3 regions of the Anoxybacillus kestanbolensis genome follow, and region 1 is predicted to be linked to each of the others. Evidence: riboswitches for the same ligand, from Rfam matches in the RefSeq annotation. Region 1 holds a riboswitch; each other region holds the start of a gene.

Region 1 (5,159 bases):
AAAAATTTTTAGCCATCGCGTATGCAATGGCTAATGGCGGATAAAGTCGATATGCGTGCCTTGGAAAAGACCGTCTTTATATTCATACGTGACGATTAAACTGCCGATGTATTCGCCTTTTTTTCGTTCGAGAAGTAAAACGGCCTTCAGTTTTTGTTTATCGAGCGCGTATTTTAAAAAGCGATCGAACGTCACTTTGACGCCTTTCCCGCCTTGGCGGTTATACGGAATGAGCGCGTGCACATGATCTATAATCAGCTCTGTTCCTTCGTCTGTTTCCCTCATCTTCACACTCTTCAAAACAACGGTGCGCGGATCTTCGACGATCATTTCTTCTATCCCGTTTTCGTGATGGGCAAATACGTGCACTTCGTTTTTATACGTGCCGTTGCCGCGCGCTTTCACGAGAAAAACGACAATATCTTCTTTTCCATCTTTTGTGACATCTACCGAATGCAATTGCGGGATCACCTTCGGATCGTTGACATGTTCCCATTCCGGAAACGCATACGTCTGTTGACCGACGTGAAGCGTAAAATGACGCACCCAATCTCCATCTTCTTTGCCACATAGTTGTACGTTTGCTTCCTCTAATTTTTTTGTGCAAGTATCCCCATTGAACGAAAGCGCTGTCATAACCGATAATAATAATGATAAAAACATATGTGTCCTCCATACTTTTTCATTTAGTATGAAGAAAAAACGAAAAAAATATGTATTGCCATGTTAAAAGTAGACGTGGTATGATGATTAGAAAAACATTCGAAAGGGATGGTGAGCTATGAGACGTGTCACATTAACTGACATCTTCCTTCACCCCATCACTCAAAAATATTTGAAACGTTCAGGCGTCGCGCACGCCATCGCTACCGCATACCACGCATATCGCCTCGCCTTGCTTTATGGAGTGAACGTCGATTTAGCGACAAAAGCTGCTTTGCTTCACGATATCGGTCATTATGAATGGTACTCAAACGGAACGTGGGACTATGAAACATATAAACAAAACGATATTCATGCGATTAAAGGGGCAGAGCGAGCGCATAAGTTACTTATTCGACTCGGCGAACATCCTCAACACGCCAAAGAAATTGCCCTCGCCATTTTGCTTCACACCGATTCGTATCTTCCAGAAGGAGAACTAAAACGAAAACCGCTTCAAACGATCGTGAAGCTCGCCGATGAAGCAGATGAAGAACCGGGTGGCAAACATCATTATCGCCAAATCGATGACGAACTCGCTTTAAAAAAAATTCAACAGCTCGATCGCATGGTCGAACAACAACTACAACGTAACGCTCTCGACCAAATTAGCTAAGGCTAGGTGTTATACCTAGCCTATACATACGATAACGCCTGTTCAAAGTCGGCCATTAAATCATCCATTGCCTCAAGTCCAACGCTTATGCGCAACAAACCGTCCGTAATGCCGCGACGAAGGCGTTCCGCTTTCGGCATCGCCGCATGCGACATTTTCGCTGGATACGATAAAATCGATTCGACCGCCCCTAAACTGACCGCAAAAATAGGAATGTGCGCATGTTGGACGAACGTTCGCACCGCTTGTTCATCTTCCAATTCAAACGACAACACCGCCCCAAATCCGCGCGCTTGTTCGCGATGAATGACGTGCCCCTCATGATGCGAAAGCCCTGGATAATATACATGTGCCACTTTCGGATGACGATGTAAAAATTGCGCCAATTGCATAGCTGAACGAGACGAATGCTCTAACCGAACGTGCAACGTTTTTAATCCACGCAACACAAGCCACGCATCTTGCACACCGAGCACGGCCCCAAACGAATATTGCAGTTTGCGAAGCTGTTTTGCGAGACGCTCGTCTTTCACAACCGCAAGTCCAGCAATGACATCGCTATGACCTGCTAAAAATTTCGTTGCGCTATGCAAAACGACATCGACACCGAGATCAAGCGGACGCTGCAACAAAGGAGTCGCAAACGTATTATCTAAAAACGTCAAACAACCGTGCGCTTTCGCAAGCTTCACAACCCCACGAATATCTGTAATTTTCAAAAGCGGATTGGACGGCGTTTCCATATAAATGACTTTCGTATTTGGACGAATGTGACGCGCCACCGCATCTAAATCGGTCATATCAACAAACGTATGTTCAATGCCAAATCGGCTCAATACGTCCGTGATGATGCGATACGTTCCACCATATACGTCATCGGTAATCAGTACGTGATCGCCTTTTGACAACAATAAAAATGCCGTAGAAATGGCAGCCATGCCGGAAGCGAACGCAAAACCGCTCACTCCACCTTCTAATTCCGCAATCGTCTCCTCCAACGCCTCGCGTGTCGGATTTCCCGAACGGCTATAATCGTACTTGCCAAACGTATCAAAATCAAACTGATGAAACGTCGACGCATGATGAATCGGGACACTCACTGCCCCCGTTTGCGTATCAATCTGCCATTGATTGTGAACGAGCTTTGTTTGTACATCCACTTTTCACACCTCTTTCATACGCTGAAACGCTTGTGCTAAATCAGCAATTAAATCATCATCGTGTTCAATGCCGACCGAAAAACGTAACAAACGATTACATACCCCGTTGGCGATGCGAATATCCTCTGGAATATCCATATGCGTTTGCGTTGCGGGATACGTAATAAAACTTTCGACACCGCCTAAACTTTCCGCAAACGTAATCAGTTTTAAACTTCGTAAAAAGGTATTCACCCATTTTTCATCGCGCACGCGAAACGACAACATTCCTCCTCTTCCCGGATACAATACGTCCGTCACATCTTCATGTTCGACTAAAAATTTATATATCGCCTTTGCGTTTTGTTCGTGCTGACGCATGCGCAGCGCAAGCGTCTTCATGCCGCGAATTAACAGCCATGAATCAAACGGAGACAACACCGCACCGATGGCGTTATGATACATCGCGAGTTGCTCGCACAGCTCTTTTCCTTTGGCAACAATGAGCCCGGCAAGCACGTCGTTATGCCCGCCTAAATATTTCGTTGCGCTATGAATGACGATGTCCGCCCCTTTCGTTAATGGCTTTTGTAACACAGGGGTGTAAAACGTATTATCGACGATAAGAAGCAGCCCATATTGCTTCGCAAACGTTGCCACCGCTTCAATATCCGCCTCTTGCATAAGTGGATTTGTCGGCGTTTCTAAAAAAATCGCTTTCGTTTTGTCCGTCACATGCGCCTTTACCGCATCGAGATCGCGAAAATCAACGTATGTAAACGATAAACCGTATTTCTTCCACCCTTTTTCAAATAGCCGATACGTTCCGCCATATAAATCGGCCGAAACGAGGAAATGATCGCCGCTTTCAAACAACGCAAACAACGTTTGAATCGCCGCCATGCCTGAGCTACATGCAAACCCTTGATCCCCTTCTTCTAACTGCGCAATCGCCTCCTCGACAATACGTCTCGTCGGGTTTCCTGTCCGAATGTAATCGTACCCTGTCGACTGTCCGATCCCTTCATGACGATACGCTGTTGAAAAATAGACAGGCGGATTGACCGTCCCTGTCGCTGTCTCGCTTCGATTTCCAATTTGCGCTAACCGTGTTTCGATATGACTCATTCGCTCTCTTCCTTTCTAAAAAAATAAAAGCCTTCAAAGAAGAAGGCTTTTACAGTCGCTTCTTCTTATCTTCCGAATTGAACGCCAATTCGCTGGATTTAGCACCTGACCGCTTTCGGCTGGTTGCTGAAGGTTCATCGGGCCAGTCCCTCCCCTTCTCTTGATAAGAACGTAAAACGATATTGAATTTTCTGATTTTTAATTAATGTATCTTATTTTCCGAAAAATTGCAACTATTTTTTATCCTTTTCCAACACGTGAGGGCTTCCCCCAAGTCTTTTCTCTCATTCCGCCGCAAGAGCATCGGCTTTTGTCGGATGGACGGTACCCGCTGGATGTTGTGGCGGTGCATAGATGGAATACAATTTTAGCGGAACGTTTCCAATATTTATTACATTATGCCACGTTCCAGCAGGGACAAAAATAGCAGAACCGTCGCCCACTCGTCGTTCAAACGTTAGCTCGTTTTTCTTTTTCCCCATCCGTACAATCCCTTCGCCTTGTTCAATACGTAAAAATTGATCCACGCCCGGATGAATTTCTAAACCAATATCCTCCCCGACACGCAAGCTCATTAACGTCACTTGTAAATGCGGACCTGTCCATAACGTCGTACGGAACATATTGTTTCGTTTCGTCGCTTCTTCAATTTGAATGACAAACGGGTTCGGTCCGTAATCTTTCGTATATTCCCTCGGAAGCGGATAAGGCATGATCGGATATGGATACATTGGATACACGTAATGCGGATAGTAATAATACATGTTCTCACCTCTTTTTCATATTCATCGTCATGTTATGCACAACTGCCCGACCATGCGCCTCACATGCAAAAATCGACAAATCAGAAATATATATGGTACATTAAAAAAAAGGAGGGAGATAATGAAAGCACCTGCTTTATTTCTTGCGCATGGATCACCGATGTTAGCGATTGAAGATAGCGCATATACATCGTTTTTAACAACGCTCGGAAAACAGATGCATCCAAAAGCTATCGTCGTCTTTACTGCACATTGGATGACACGCCAACCGACCGTTTCGTCGATCGCTGGAACGTATGAGATGATTTATGACTTTTCCGGCTTCCCACGTGAATTGTATGAAGTAACCTATGCTGCACAAGGTTCAGTAGAATGGGCAAAACGCGTCCAACATCAATTCAAACACGTCTCACCTATCGTCAATGTCGATGAAACACGTGGACTTGACCACGGTTCATGGGTATTGTTAAGCCGACTATTTCCAGAGGCAAACATTCCAATCATCCAAGCATCTGTCGTTCCGTGGTGGACACCAAAGCAATTGTTTCAACTCGGAGAGGCACTCCGCCCGTTGCGTGACGAAGGTGTCATGATTCTCGGCAGCGGTGGCACAGTGCACAATTTAATGGCGCTTCGCTGGGATGAACAAACGAAAGCAGATTCTTGGGCTGTTGCTTTCGATGATTGGTTGCTTGCTCAATCATCCGCTCAAAGCGAAGACGTATTTCACTATGAAGAAAAAGCCCCTTATGCGAAACAAGCTGTCCCAACACCAGAACATTTAGCACCGTACTGGATCGCCTACGGAGC
Region 2 (7,887 bases), on a different contig from region 1:
CTAGCCCACCATTTGTAGTTAGCTTGGGAATCATCGTACGTTCTAGTCGTACCAATAAGAGAAGAACTATCAAACGCTTCTGAACCATAAACCGCTCTCGCTTCATAACCAGCTTGGATAACCGACGAATCAATCCAATATTTTAATGAGTTTGGGTTCCTATATTTCCCACCAAATAACTCATAAGCATACGTATTGCTACTAAAAATGAAATATAACATGATAATACATAAAAAAATAAATCGTCCCAAATTAGGAACCTGTCTTTTTCCTCCCGTAAACATTTTACTCATACCAAACCCGCTCCCCCTGACAATGTGTTGTTGTTTTAATTTTTATGTGATCATACCATTTTTTTTTTTTTTATGTAAACCGATTTTTGATTGGAACATATTTCCATACTCTACAACATAACAAAACCCCCTCCAATTTTGGCGGGGTTTTTTCATTTTCTCAGTCTTTTTTTCATCTTTATGTTATAATATTCCTTGAATTTTGTTTTGTTGAGGGAGCATATATGGGGAGAGAGAGAATGAGACGATGGTTGTACATCTTGCTTGTTATGATCCCATGCCTTGTAGGAAGCGCGTGGATTGTGCTTTGGCAAGATGAACAACAGCAACAACAATTGCTTGAAGGAACGCGCTTGTTTGCGAATATACATAAAAACGATCTCGATCGCTTTCTTGCGGAGACAACGACAAAACTCGAGACGTTAGCGTTTATGGTTAGCAAACATATGGCGATGTTAAGCGAAAAAGACATAAACGACATGTTGCAACAAATAGAAAAACAAGACGTTCGTTTTCATCACATATCGTTTTTTTCTGAAAGTACAAGTTCAGCGATGCGATTGGCGAAAACGACAAAACAAACGGTCATTGACAGCGATCATACAACAACGATCGTCACACCGATTGTCGATGAAAAAACAAGTGATACAGTCGGTTTTTTTGTGGCGGAATTACGTATGGATTACATAAAAAAACGGATGAAAATCATTGACCAAGGCGCATCGTTTCGTTTATATGATGAGCGTGGAACGATGTTGTTGGCAACAAACGACATTCGCCCATCACAACAAACGGTGACGGTTCATTTAAATTATGCACCATGGATAATTGAAGCGAACGTGCCGCACGTAACGATGAAACAAAATGTGCAAACATCCCTTCCATACATCTTATTGCTGATCGTCGCCATCCATATTGTTTGGCTACTGATTCAATATTGGCTATTAAAACGGCAAACGATGCTTGAACGCATAGAGACCGAAGCACAAAAACTCGAACTTGTCGGCACACTCGCCGCAAGCACGGCGCATGAAATTCGCAACCCACTCGCTGGCATTAAAGGATTTATTCAACTATTAAGTGAAAAACATAAAGATAACGAATCACAACTTTATTTTTCCGTCATTCAAAATGAAATTACACGCATTAACGATATTGTGAACGAATTTTTAATTCTCGGCAAACCGACGGCACAAAAACTTGAAACGTGTGATTTAAACTATATTGTGCAAAGCATTCATCCGATGATTGAGTCGCAAGCGCATTTACATAACGTCGTCTATACGTTTCAACGTGCCGATGTACCACTTCCGATTCGTTGTTCAAAAGATCATTTAAAACAAGTCGTCTTAAATTTAGCAAAAAATGCGATCGAAGCGATGACCGATGGAGGTGAGCTAACGATTTCGCTGACGAAACAAAACGACTGGGCGATGCTGCAAGTGACGGACAATGGATGCGGCATTCCAAACGACGTAAAACACAAACTGTTTCAACCGTTTGTCACATCGAAACAAACGGGAACAGGACTTGGGCTCGTCGTCTGTAAACGTATCATCGATATGCATGAAGGGACAATCGACATTCATAGCATAGAAAAGAAAGGAACGACGATTACCGTTCGTCTTCCTTTACGACAGGAGGTGGAATGATGGTCGATATGCTCATCGGAAGCACGTTATCGGCGCTAGCGACAGGAGCTGGCGCTGTTCCGATTTTATTTTTGTCGCGCTCATTAACGCACAAACGGCGCGACATGTTGCTCGCTTTTACAGCTGGTGTTATGATGGCGGCATCGATGCTTGGGTTAATTCCTGAGTCACTTTCTTCTGGCACGTTTTTGTCTCTTGCGGTTGGATTGTGCTTTGGGGTGTTTACGCTGACACTTCTTGAAAACATCGTACCGCATATCGACTTAGCACATACAAAAAGCGGCATCAAAATGGATCAAAAAGCGCTGCTTGTCCTTACGGCGATTACGCTTCATAACATTCCAGAAGGTTTATCTGTTGGCGTGAGTTATGCCTCGGGGGAACAAAATCATATCGGGGATTTAATTGCGCTTGCGATCGGCTTTCAAAATGCACCTGAAGGATTGCTCGTTGCGCTTTTTTTATTTAACCAACATATATCAAAAGGAAAAGCGTTTTTCATGGCAACCGGGACGGGAATGATCGAGCTCGTCGCCTCCATCATCGGCTTTTATTTAACGTCCGTCGTCGACGCGCTCGTTCCGTACGGATTAGCGTTTGCGGCTGGTGCGATGTTGTTTATTATTTATAAAGAGTTAATCCCTGAAAGCCATGGCGACGGAAACGAACAATCATCGACGTATGCGTTTATTATCGGTTTGCTCGTTATGGTGTTTTTAATTGAAGCATTTTAAAAAGAAGGAGCGTTACGCCCCTTCTTTTTCTTCATACGGATGTGCCACCCAGCCAGATGGATCAATAAACAACCGCACCGCGACGACTTGGCGATCGTCCATTAACGTAAAGAAATGCGGGTTTCCTTCTGGTACAGAAATGACATCCCCTGCTTCAAGTTCAACGTCAAAGTAGCCTGTATTTTCGTCCCCTTTAATGACGAAAATGCCATGGCCAGCAACGATTGCACGCACTTCATCTTCTGTATGCGTATGCACTTGTTCAAATTTTTTCAATAGCTCTTCTAAATTTGGCGTTTGTTCGCACAAGGCGACGACGTCCCACGCTTGGTACCCTCTACGCTTCGCTAAATCTTCAATTTCTGTTTGAAACGTCGCTAAAATATCCGCCTTTTCTTCGTCTGTTAATACAAATTTGTTTTGAAGATGCGTTGGAAGTTTACTTGCATCCCAATGTTCGTACAACACCCCTTGCTTATTTAAAAACGTAGCGACGTTTTCCTTTCCTTCAATCACTTCACCTGTGTTGCGCACTTTAATAACTGCCATACATACTCCCCCTTATCGTTTTAAAAGTAGTAGTTTCACATAATATTGACATAAAAACTCGCATGCTTCTAAAAACTTTTTCGCTTCAAACGCATCTTTTCCCCATACGGTAATGCCGTGGTTGCGAATAAGTACCGCTCCGGCGTCCGCGTGCACATGTTTCGCAAACGCATCCGCTAACGTCGGAATATGGGCGAAATTCGGAATAATCGGAATACGAAATGCCGCATCTTCTTCCCATAATCCGAACGCTTTAATGAGTTCTTGATTTGTAAAAACGACTTCCCCTTCGTCACCGTACCATTCGGAAATAACGTTATTGTCAACGGTATGGACATGAAGCACACAACCAGCGTTCGTTTTATTGTAGATTTTAACGTGAAGAAGCGTCTCAGCTGACGGCTTTAAATGCGTCGCTTCGGCTGGCTGTCCGTCCGCACCGACGAGTAAAAAGTCTTCTGCTGTTTCTTTTCGTTTATCTTTTCCGCTAGCGGTCACAAGAAACGTAAGCGGCTCATCGCTCACCTTTAGCGACAAGTTGCCGCTCGTTCCCATAAACCAGTCGCGCTCCGCTAGTTCTCGTTTCACTTCCGCAAGTTCTTCCCATTTTTTTTGTCTCACACGATCACCTCGCTTTCTTGTAACGCGTCAATGACATCATAAAACGTCGTGAACGGTGTATGTGGCAAATGAAGCTCCCGGCATTTTTCAAGCAAAAAGTCGCGCGCGATGACGTAATCGGCTAGTTTCGCCGCCGCTAAATCGGTAATGGAATCGCCAATCACAATCGTTTTTGCCCCTTTTGGCGCGAGTTTACGAAGAAGCGACGGCTTGCAGCACCCGCATTCATTTTTGCAATGTTCATCGCACGCATACGGCCACGTAATGTGAATCGTTTCTCCGCTAAAGTCAGCGCTGTTACAAAAAATGCGCTCTTTTTCAACAAGTCCGTCTAACAGCGGATAAACGAAAAAGTCGATGCCGCCGCTCACGATATAAAGCGGAATTTCCCGTTCGTTTGTAAATGCGACAAAGTCGGAAAATCCGTCGCGAATGCGGGCAGTGTCAAGCAAAAATTGCACGATGTCTTCTTTTAGCGTCGTCGGCAATAGCGAAAACATACGTCCGACACCTTGTTGTACGGAACATCTTTGCGCAAGTACGTCATCTTTGATGGCCTCCCACTCGGGCGGAGCGAACTGTTTCATAAGCGCAATAATGTTGTCGTTTAACGTAATCGTTCCATCAAAGTCGCAAAAAATAATTGGCTTCATCAAGCGCTCCCCCATAAATCAAGCGCTTGTTGTAACGCTTCGTTTTCTTTTGCCGCATCATGAAGCGAACGACCAGCAAGCACCGCATCAACTGCGGCACGAAACGCTTGCCCGCCACCAATTGCCCCGCTCGGATGACCATGCACTCCGCCGCCTGCGTTAATGACGGAGTCGATGCCAAAATCGCGCACTAAAAGCGGCACAAGCCCCGGATGAATGCCGGCGGATGGCACAGGGAATGTGCGTAAAAACGGTTCTTCTTTCGTAAGTTCATGGGCAATCGCAACCGTCTGTTCTTTTTCAAGCGCGACACTTCCATACGGTGATGGGAAAAGCGAAAAATCCGCCCCGGCCATGCGCAATAGTTTTCCAAGAAGAAGCGCATAGCTAACTCCATATACGTGCGATGAGGCGATCGCGCCGCTAAACGACGGATGTGCCATAATCGGCAAGCGAATGTCATCGTCTTCACGAAGCGCTTGCAACACGTCAAGTCCGTATGTAAACACGTTAAACAACAACACGTCCGCCCCTAGCTCCGCCGCACGCTTCGCTTTGTCTTTTAGTTCAAACGTTTTACCTGTTAAATTGACCGCATATAACGTTCGATGCCCTGTTTGTTCGTACACCTCTTGTAGCGCTTGTTTTCCTGCGACAATGCGCTTTTCAAACGGCGTTAAGTCATTGTCAAATAAAATTTCATCGTCTTTCACGAGATCGACCCCACCGAGCGCTTGTAGTTTTAATTGTTCGGTGACGTATTGTAAATCACGCCCAATGACCGCTTTAAAAATGCTCATCACAAGCGGACGGTCAAAAACGCCAAGCTTTTCGCGTATGCCGTCAATGCCAAAGCGCGGGCCCGGAAACGCACGCTTCAGTTCGTCAGAAAACGTTAAATCAACAAGTTTAATCGTTCCGTCAAGCGACAATTTTCCAAACGTCGTCGTCAAAATCGCTGGAAAATCGGCGCTAAAATTGACGCTCGGATACGAAATGCGCACGAGGGCACGCTTTAGTCTTTTGCCAAAAAACGTATTGACCCGCTCATCTTCTTCGAGCTGTTCAATGGACTGAACAACGCCTTTATGTTTTTTCAACTGCTCTTGTTCAAGCTGCGGCAAATCGGTCCACGACCCGACAGTCAATCCAAGCGCAATCCCTTCCGCTTTTTTCACTAAGTCTTTGTCGTCATGAATCAAATATGTTGCGGTAATCATCTTCCCACTCCTTTACAAATAAAAAACCTCTTCATAAGAAGAGGCTCAATCGTTCGTCTCTTCTTATCTCTCAGCTCATTGCTGCGAGAATTAGCACCGTGCTTAACACTTGTTAAGTCGGTTGCCGGGCTTCATCGGGCTCGTCCCTCCACCTACTCTTGATAAGAATTCGCAATGTATAAAATTTTTCAAACAGTTCGTTTTTCACAAATTTAATTCGAATTATGACAGCACATGCCGATTTTGTCAACGATTTTTTAAAAAAGTTGCAACCGCCCGATGCGTTCCGCTGCTTCTTGAAGTCTTGCTTCGCTTGTGAGCAGCCCTGTGCGCACATAGCCTTCCCCATGTTCGCCAAACCCAATGCCCGGAGCGACCGCCACGTGCGCTTTTTGAAGCAAAAGGTCAGCAAACGTTTCCGACGTATAGCCGTTTGGCACCGGAAGCCAAGCGAAAAACGAACCTGCTGGCGCTTGCACATTCCAGCCGATGTCACGCAATGCATGAACGAACGTGTTTCTTCTTGCTTCATACGTCGCGACAAGCTCGGCGACGCATTGTTGCGAATCAAGTAGTGCGACTGCTGCCGCTTCTTGAATCGCCCCGAACATGCTGACGTATAAATGGTCTTGTAATACGTTGATCGCTTCGATCATGCTTTCGTTACCGACCGCAAAACCGATGCGCCATCCTGCCATATTGTACGTTTTTGAGAACGTATAAATTTCAATGCCGACGTCTTTGGCCCCTTCGACTTGTAAAAAGCTTACTGGCTTTTTCCCGTCAAAGCCGATCGCTCCGTATGCGAAATCGTGTACAACACCGATACGATGTTTTTCAGCAAACGAAACGGTTTGTTGAAAAAACGATTTCGTTGCGGTTGCGCCGGTCGGATTGTTCGGATAGTTTAAAAACATCAGTTTCGCCTTGCGAACGACATCTTTGTTTAGCTCCTCGTAATTAGGTAAAAAGCCGTTTTCCGCCCGTAGCGGCATCATTTCCATGCGCGCCCGCGCAAGCACGACCCCCGACCAATAGTCTGGATAACCAGGGTCAGGAACGAGCACAACATCGCCCGGATTTAATAAGCAAAGCGGCATTTCAACAAGCCCTGCTTTTCCGCCAAACAAAATAGCGACTTCTTTTTCAGGATCAATCGTCACGCCATACTCGCGTTTATAAAACGTCGCGACTGCTTCTTTCAAAAACGAATAGCCGCGAAATGGTGAATATTTATGATACATAGGCTTTGCTACCGCCTGTTGCATCGCGCTTACAATGTGCGCTGGTGTCGGCTGATCTGGATTTCCTTGTCCGAGATTAATGACATCATGCCCTTCGGCAATGACTGCGTTCACTTTTTGCACGAGCGAAGCAAAAAATTGCTTCGGAAGTTGCTGTAACAAGTTCGATTGCGGAAATGTTTTCATTTTTCACACCTACTTCACAAAAAGGTTGAAATTCTAGTCAAGAATCATATATCGTAAAAATCAAAATGTAAAGAAAATTTTTTTGAGGTGAATGAGATGAATATCGCTTGCGTACAAATGGACATTGCGTTTGGAGCACCGGAAAAAAATAAACAAACAGTCGTGCGCTACATGGAACAAATCGCGAAAGAAGCCGATGTCGTCGTTTTACCTGAACTATGGACGACAGGTTACGATTTAACGAGACTTGCTCATATTGCCGATGAAAACGGCGAACAAACGAAAGCGTTTCTTTCCGAACTTGCCCGCACGTATCATGTGCATATCGTCGGTGGATCGGTCGCGAAAAAAGTGGCGGACAACATAACGAATACGATGTATATCGTCCATCGAAACGGCGATGTCGTTTGTGAATATAACAAACTTCATTTGTTTAAATTGATGGATGAGCATGTATATTTACAAGCGGGAGAAACGACCGGGCTATGTTCGCTCGATGAAACGACGTGTGCGGGGGTCATTTGTTATGACATTCGCTTTCCAGAATGGATTCGCGCGCATACGCTAAACGGTGCGGAAGTGTTATTTGTCGTTGCGGAATGGCCCCTTTCGCGCCTTCATCATTGGCGCACGTTATTAATGGCGCGAGCGATCGAAAATCAATGTTACGTCGTCGCGTGCAACCGTGCAGGATCAGACCCGAACAACACGTTTGCTGGGCATTCGATGATTATC
Region 3 (5,993 bases), on a different contig from region 1:
CACATCCATTGGTGAATGCTCCTTCTCGACGAGCGCATCCGCCGCTTTTCCATGCACGAACACGGCATTGCAAATTGCTTCTTGAATGTTGTCGTGCTGCATGATAAACGCAAGAATGATTCCAGTGAGTACATCGCCGCTTCCGCCTTTTGCTAACGCTGGATTTCCGCTTGTATTCACGTATTGCTTTCCATCTGGAGTCGTGACAATGGTGTAAGGTCCTTTTAACACAAGGTAAACACCATTGCTCATTGCAAATTGCTTTGCAATGCCAAAACGGTCTCTTTCGACATCGTCAATGGAAACGCCAAGCATTCGCGCCATTTCTCCAGGATGCGGCGTTAAAATCGTCGCTTCTGTTCGTTCACGTATTATCGAAACATAATCGTTCCAAAAATATAACGCATCCGCATCAAGAACGACTGGAACATCTTGGCATAGCACCTTTTGGACAACACTTTTCGCTCCCATCGTTCTCCCCATGCCCGGTCCTGCGGCAATCGCGTCAACATCCAAGGTGATCAAATCGATTTCCCCGGCAAAGCAGCCGTTCAACGATGAACACGGATGATACATCACCTCTGGAATATGGGTGGCGACAACGGGATAAACATCATCCGGAACAGCCATTGTCAGCAATCCAGCTCCGCTTCTTAAAGCCGCTTTTGCGGTCATAATGACAGCGCCTGTCATATTTCGCGAGCCGCCAATTACAAGCCCTTTTCCATAAGTACCTTTATGGGACGAACGCTTTCTTACCGGCAGCGTTCTTGCAACAGCCGCCTCACTCCATAGTCGGCGAAACTCGGCATTTTTTTCTAGAGAAAGCGGCGGAATACCAATATCGACTACGATTAATTCACCATAGTAATCAGCTGTTGGAAAAGTATATGCACTTAGCTTTGGATATTGAATCGTAATCGTTACATCCGCCTGAATCGCTGTTTCCACCGCTCCGCCGTCCGCCGGAATTCCGCTTGGTACGTCAATGGCATACACAACAAGCTCCTTTGCTTCGTTCACTTTTTCAATGATTTCTTTATATGGAGAGCGCAATGCCCCATTTATGCCAATTCCAAGCAAAGCGTCAATGATCACGTCATAATGACGTAATTGTTCGATAAATTCCTTCTCATTTCCTATGTAATTCTTTACTTCATATCCCGAATTTTCATAGATTTCAAGTGCTTTTTTCGCCGCGCCTTTTACTTTTTCCTTTGGCGGTATTAACCATAAATCCGTCGTATAACCATAACTCTTTAGCACCCTCGCAACAACAAACCCGTCGCCGCCATTGTTTCCTGTTCCTGCTAATACAGCGACGCGCTGAGCAGGTTGAATTCGTTCCAGCAAAACTGTAGCGACAGCTTGTCCGGCATTTTCCATCAACGATTCTTCACTCATGCCGATTTGCTGAATGGTATATCGATCAATCGCGTACATTTCTGAAGCAGTCACAACGCGCATGAAGATCACCCCGCAAATTTTTAATCTCATACAAGTATTTTAAATCACTTTTTCCTATTACGTATAGTTTACTAACCATGTTGACGTTCTTCCCTGCCTATATGAAAAACTCGTTAAAAAATTTTTTTCTATATACACCAAGAATGTAAGCGTTATCTTCCGTTGACATAGATAAAAATATATTATTATTGTTGTAAAAATTGAATACGATCACCGCTTATCAAGAGTGACCGAGGGAACAGGCCCTATGACGTCCGGCAACCTCCTTATAACAGGAACGGTGCCAAATCCTGCAGAATGGCTTTCATTCTGAAAGATAAGTCGTGTACAATAGATACCCGATGGGGCCGTCCGAAAAGTAGTATTTAATCCCGAAATCTAAAAAAAGCAAACCAAAAGAATGCTGTAAAATCAACATTCTTTTGGTTTTAATTTTGGCGGATTTTCAACTAAAATTGATACATTTGGCTTATTCCCTTATAATTGCTATCAATAAGTAAATATTTTTTTAAATGGGGGAGAAAATATGGAAGCGAAACAAACGGTATTTGTGAATGAATTTACGAATGGGATTTTAGATCCCAATGGTGAAATGCTTGGACCTGTAAAAGATGGCGGGTATATTATTGCTAATACTGCTCCTGGGTGTTGGGGACCGATGATTACACCTTGTATCCGTGGCGGTCATGAGGTAACTAAACCTGTTTTTGTAGAAGGAGCAGAAGTGGGAGACGCTATTGCCATTAAAATTAAATCAATCCGTGTAACTTCAATCGCCACTTCATCGGGAAATGATAAGCCGGTAGAGGGAAGATTTTTAGGGGATCCATTTGTTGCTGTAAAATGTCCTAAATGCGGAACGCTATATCCGGAGACTAAGATTGAGGGAATAGGCCAAGAGGCCATTCGTTGTGCAAATTGTGGTGCAGATGTATCACCATTTGAATTTACTAATGGTTATACGATCGCTTTCGATTCCAACAAGAATATAGGAGTTACTTTGCATAAAGAGGCAGCAGAACAGATTGCTAGAGAAGGTCGCTATTATATGGCGACACCTGATAATTCAGTACAAAATCCGATTGTAACATTTGCTCCGCACGATTTGGTTGGAACAGTTGCAAGAGTTCGCCCATTCTTGGGTCAGCTTGGTACGACACCTGCACGGCCTTTACCAGATTCCCATAATGCCGGGGATTTTGGTCAGTTTTTAATAGACGCTCCGCATGAATATGCTATAACACGGGAACAATTAAAAGATCGTACCGATGGACATATGGATATTAATCGGGTACGGGAAGGCGCTGTTCTCATTTGTCCTGTAAAAGTGCGAGGCGGTGGTGTTTACCTCGGGGATATGCACGCTATGCAAGGAGATGGTGAAATAGCAGGGCATACGACTGATGTAGCCGGAATAGTAACTCTTCAAGTGAAAGTCATTAAAGGTTTAAATATTGATGGTCCTATTCTTTTACCTGTAGAAGAGGATCTTCCTTATCTGGCAAAACCTATTACTAAGAAAGAAAAAGAGATGGCACTTGATATAGCGGAACAATGGGGTGTAAAAAAATTAGAGGAATCCCTCCCTATTTCCTTTATTGGAACGGGGGCAAACTTAAATGAAGCAACTGAAAATGGTTTAAAAAGAGCCGCCGAGGTTTTAGGGATTACGGTTCCGGAAGTAATGAATCGGGCAACGATTACAGGTTCTATCGAAATTGGTAGACATCCAGGCGTAGTAACGGTAACGTTCTTATGCCCTGTAAAATATCTAGATAAGATTGGCATTACTCAATTAGTACGCGATCAATATCCCCATTCTTTAGGGTAGTTTATATAGAATCACATGGTAGTCGTAATTATGTCAGGGAAGTACTTAACACAATTTAATGCAAGAACAGACAGCTATTGTTGTTCTTAGGAACAAGCAAAATTATAAAGATACCCCATACCGCGATGAAGGGGTATGGGGTTGTTTTTTGTACATTTCTTATTTTATACAACCAAACGGAACTTTTCTAAATGTCGAATCATTTCCTTTCCAATTTCAATGGAAGCAGTTGCGGCTGGAGAAGGGGCATTTAAAATATGAATAGAACGGTTGCCATACGAACAGTGCCTGGCACCGTTTGATTGAATCGTGCAATCCATGCCAAACATTGCACAAGCTGTCGCTGTGGCGACACCGTGCTGTCCCGCACCTGTTTCAGCGATTACGCGCTTCGCCCCCATTCGTTTCGCAAGCCAAATTTGTCCGATGACATTATTAATCTTATGTGAACCGGTATGGTTTAAATCTTCGCGTTTCAGATAGATTTTTGCTCCGCCTAACCGCTCGGTAAGCCGAGCCGCAAAAGTAAGCGGATTTGCACGGCCGACATACTCCTTTAAGTAAAATTTAAATTCTTCGTTAAACTCGTGATCGATTAGAACGGGATAAATATTATTGGTAGAAGGATTATTTTACAGTTGACTGACTTCACATTCTTTGCCTGCTTAATTAGAATGAGGAAGAATTGGAACGAATCATAAAAATAAATCCTTTCTAGGTGTATGACGAAAATTTGTCTACCTGCTAGAAAGGAAAGTATGAAAAGAGAATATATCATTTAAATGCCTGCTTTTATCGTAATAAATTGAAGAATGATCGGAGCACCCGCCATTGGAGTGTCAGCAGACTTTAAAGTCAGCATTCCTTCTTGAACTTCATATAGGTTTTTAGGTTGTAACACTCCATTGATAAATAAATTAATAAACGATACCTTCGTCGGGTCTAATATTCCTTTATTTCCATATTCAACTAATTCATCCGCATTCGTATAAACTGTTTTTATTCCGTCTGATATAGCATTATATTGGTAAGTATCCACTTGTAAAACTTGAGGGGGAATTTTAATAGTAAAGCAAATTTGAACGATTGATGTGGTGTTTATCCAATCATAAACTTTTGGAACAGCAATGATATGTTTCTGATATTTATTATCTCGTTTCATTGATACCACCCAAATTGAAAATTTAGTAAATACACCCTATTTGAAATAAGGCGATAAATTAGAGTGAAACACTCCTTTCTTCCCGCAATAAAAGATTTCAAAACACACTTTCCCCATATGCGACATCTTTTTAAGAATGGAATTGTGCAAATGGATTTATACATTATATGCAAAATGAATAAATAAAGTGAACATGAAGCTAGATTAAATATAATAAACGATTCATTTCATATTTTTCAATCACTGGCACAGATTCATCATTTTTTGCATTTTATTTTTACTTTTTACGAACTATATATAATTTTCCAACATATTTAAAAAGCGAGCCGAACCCTGGTTGATTTTCATGTTTAATTCATATGTTCAAAGTTTAAGTTAGAGTTATATATGACAAACGGCTAAAGCAATTCATGTAAATCAGTCATATTATAAATTGAAAATGTTTTTGATAATCAACAAATGTAGACAACATCTATACACGTCAAACAACTAATCGATTTTTCTGACATATCAGATGTCATCTTACATTTGATTTTTATTATCTTAAACATTCAAATCAATCAATTTTTCAAAGAAAGGGGGATACACATATGGCTCTTCAACTCATGAAACTTTTCGTTTCTGCTTCCACGACAACGGATGCAGTACCAACCGACACAAGATTTTTCTATGTTACAACAGCAGAAACAGCTGCGGGCTCGACATTAACAATCGATGCAGCAGATTTTTTTCAAGATGATGGAACAGCCGCTACAACTCTACCAACTTTAGCAGCCAATAATAGTTACTATAATGTTTATATTAACGGTGTTTTACAAATGGACGATATCTCGACATATACACCAGGTGCCACAACTGTCGGATCGCTTGCGATTAATGTTCCTGCTGGCGGTGATCCAATACCTGCTGGTACACCTATCGTGTTAGAAATTGTTCAATTTGCTCCATCGTCGACAACAACTGTTACAACATAATAGCTATCAAATTCCCGTGAACCTCTCCCGCCTGCACGTTATTTTTTAGAGGCGGGAGACTTTCTCGGTGAATATGTTAAAAATACAAACACTGACTATTGTTATCTTATTTCCTGCTGCATCTGTTACCTCGAAATTTCCACCATTCTTCTGATATACGATGATTCACTTCATAATAAAGTTCATCGACTGTTGTACCTTTGACAACTTCACCATCTATTAATACAAAAGGACAGTTTTTACAAATTTTGCACTTACCGAGACAATCTTTACGTTTGATTTTTATCTCTTTATAAATTGATTTGAAAAACTTATATAGCTTTTTCGTCTCAAACCCATTTTCGCGACAAAAATAAATTTTCTCCATATTTTAACGAAACACCTTTTTAATGAAAACTATTATCATTCTCATTGTTTTTTAATGATAACAAAAATTCGTTGCTACGTCACAACAAATGATAAAAGGAGACAAAAAATAAAAAAATTGAGCGCGAAAATGTCCAATTTTTTCAACAATTTTTTGCACGCTTTTATTGAGATGGTTTATTAGCCATCCATC

What was found. A riboswitch is a leader RNA that binds a small molecule or an ion and turns the genes downstream of it on or off. The one in region 1 is predicted to bind S-adenosylmethionine.
Region 2: linked by a shared signal. The riboswitch ahead of mtnW (2,3-diketo-5-methylthiopentyl-1-phosphate enolase) and the one ahead of BO219_RS06930 (methionine biosynthesis PLP-dependent protein) in region 1 are both predicted to bind S-adenosylmethionine.
Region 3: linked by a shared signal. The riboswitch ahead of BO219_RS11920 (acetamidase/formamidase family protein) and the one ahead of BO219_RS06930 (methionine biosynthesis PLP-dependent protein) in region 1 are both predicted to bind S-adenosylmethionine.

Annotation. Positions count from the first base shown of each region.
Region 1 is NZ_MQAD01000006.1:44,675-49,833, forward strand. Features, by position in the region: gene BO219_RS06915 (hypothetical protein) at 31-663, opposite strand; gene BO219_RS06920 (HD domain-containing protein) at 782-1,318, shown strand; gene metC (cystathionine beta-lyase) at 1,339-2,478, opposite strand; gene BO219_RS06930 (methionine biosynthesis PLP-dependent protein) at 2,482-3,585, opposite strand; SAM riboswitch class I at 3,648-3,755, opposite strand; gene BO219_RS06935 (cupin domain-containing protein) at 3,870-4,349, opposite strand; gene BO219_RS06940 (DODA-type extradiol aromatic ring-opening family dioxygenase) at 4,471-5,159, shown strand, end outside.
Region 2 is NZ_MQAD01000003.1:47,415-55,301, reverse strand. Features, by position in the region: gene BO219_RS02045 (matrixin family metalloprotease) at 1-293, opposite strand, end outside; gene BO219_RS02040 (ATP-binding protein) at 518-1,945, shown strand; gene BO219_RS02035 (ZIP family metal transporter) at 1,945-2,679, shown strand; gene BO219_RS02030 (1,2-dihydroxy-3-keto-5-methylthiopentene dioxygenase) at 2,692-3,228, opposite strand; gene BO219_RS02025 (methylthioribulose 1-phosphate dehydratase) at 3,241-3,849, opposite strand; gene BO219_RS02020 (2-hydroxy-3-keto-5-methylthiopentenyl-1-phosphate phosphatase) at 3,846-4,502, opposite strand; gene mtnW (2,3-diketo-5-methylthiopentyl-1-phosphate enolase) at 4,502-5,722, opposite strand; SAM riboswitch class I at 5,783-5,890, opposite strand; gene BO219_RS02010 (pyridoxal phosphate-dependent aminotransferase) at 5,980-7,152, opposite strand; gene BO219_RS02005 (carbon-nitrogen family hydrolase) at 7,249-7,887, shown strand, end outside.
Region 3 is NZ_MQAD01000025.1:420-6,412, forward strand. Features, by position in the region: gene BO219_RS11915 (bifunctional ADP-dependent NAD(P)H-hydrate dehydratase/NAD(P)H-hydrate epimerase) at 1-1,467, opposite strand, end outside; SAM riboswitch class I at 1,682-1,790, shown strand; gene BO219_RS11920 (acetamidase/formamidase family protein) at 1,994-3,298, shown strand; partial or broken gene BO219_RS11925 (pyridoxal-phosphate dependent enzyme) at 3,604-3,891, opposite strand; gene BO219_RS11930 (DUF4183 domain-containing protein) at 4,077-4,460, opposite strand; gene BO219_RS11935 (DUF4183 domain-containing protein) at 5,051-5,434, shown strand; gene BO219_RS11940 (DUF1450 domain-containing protein) at 5,541-5,801, opposite strand.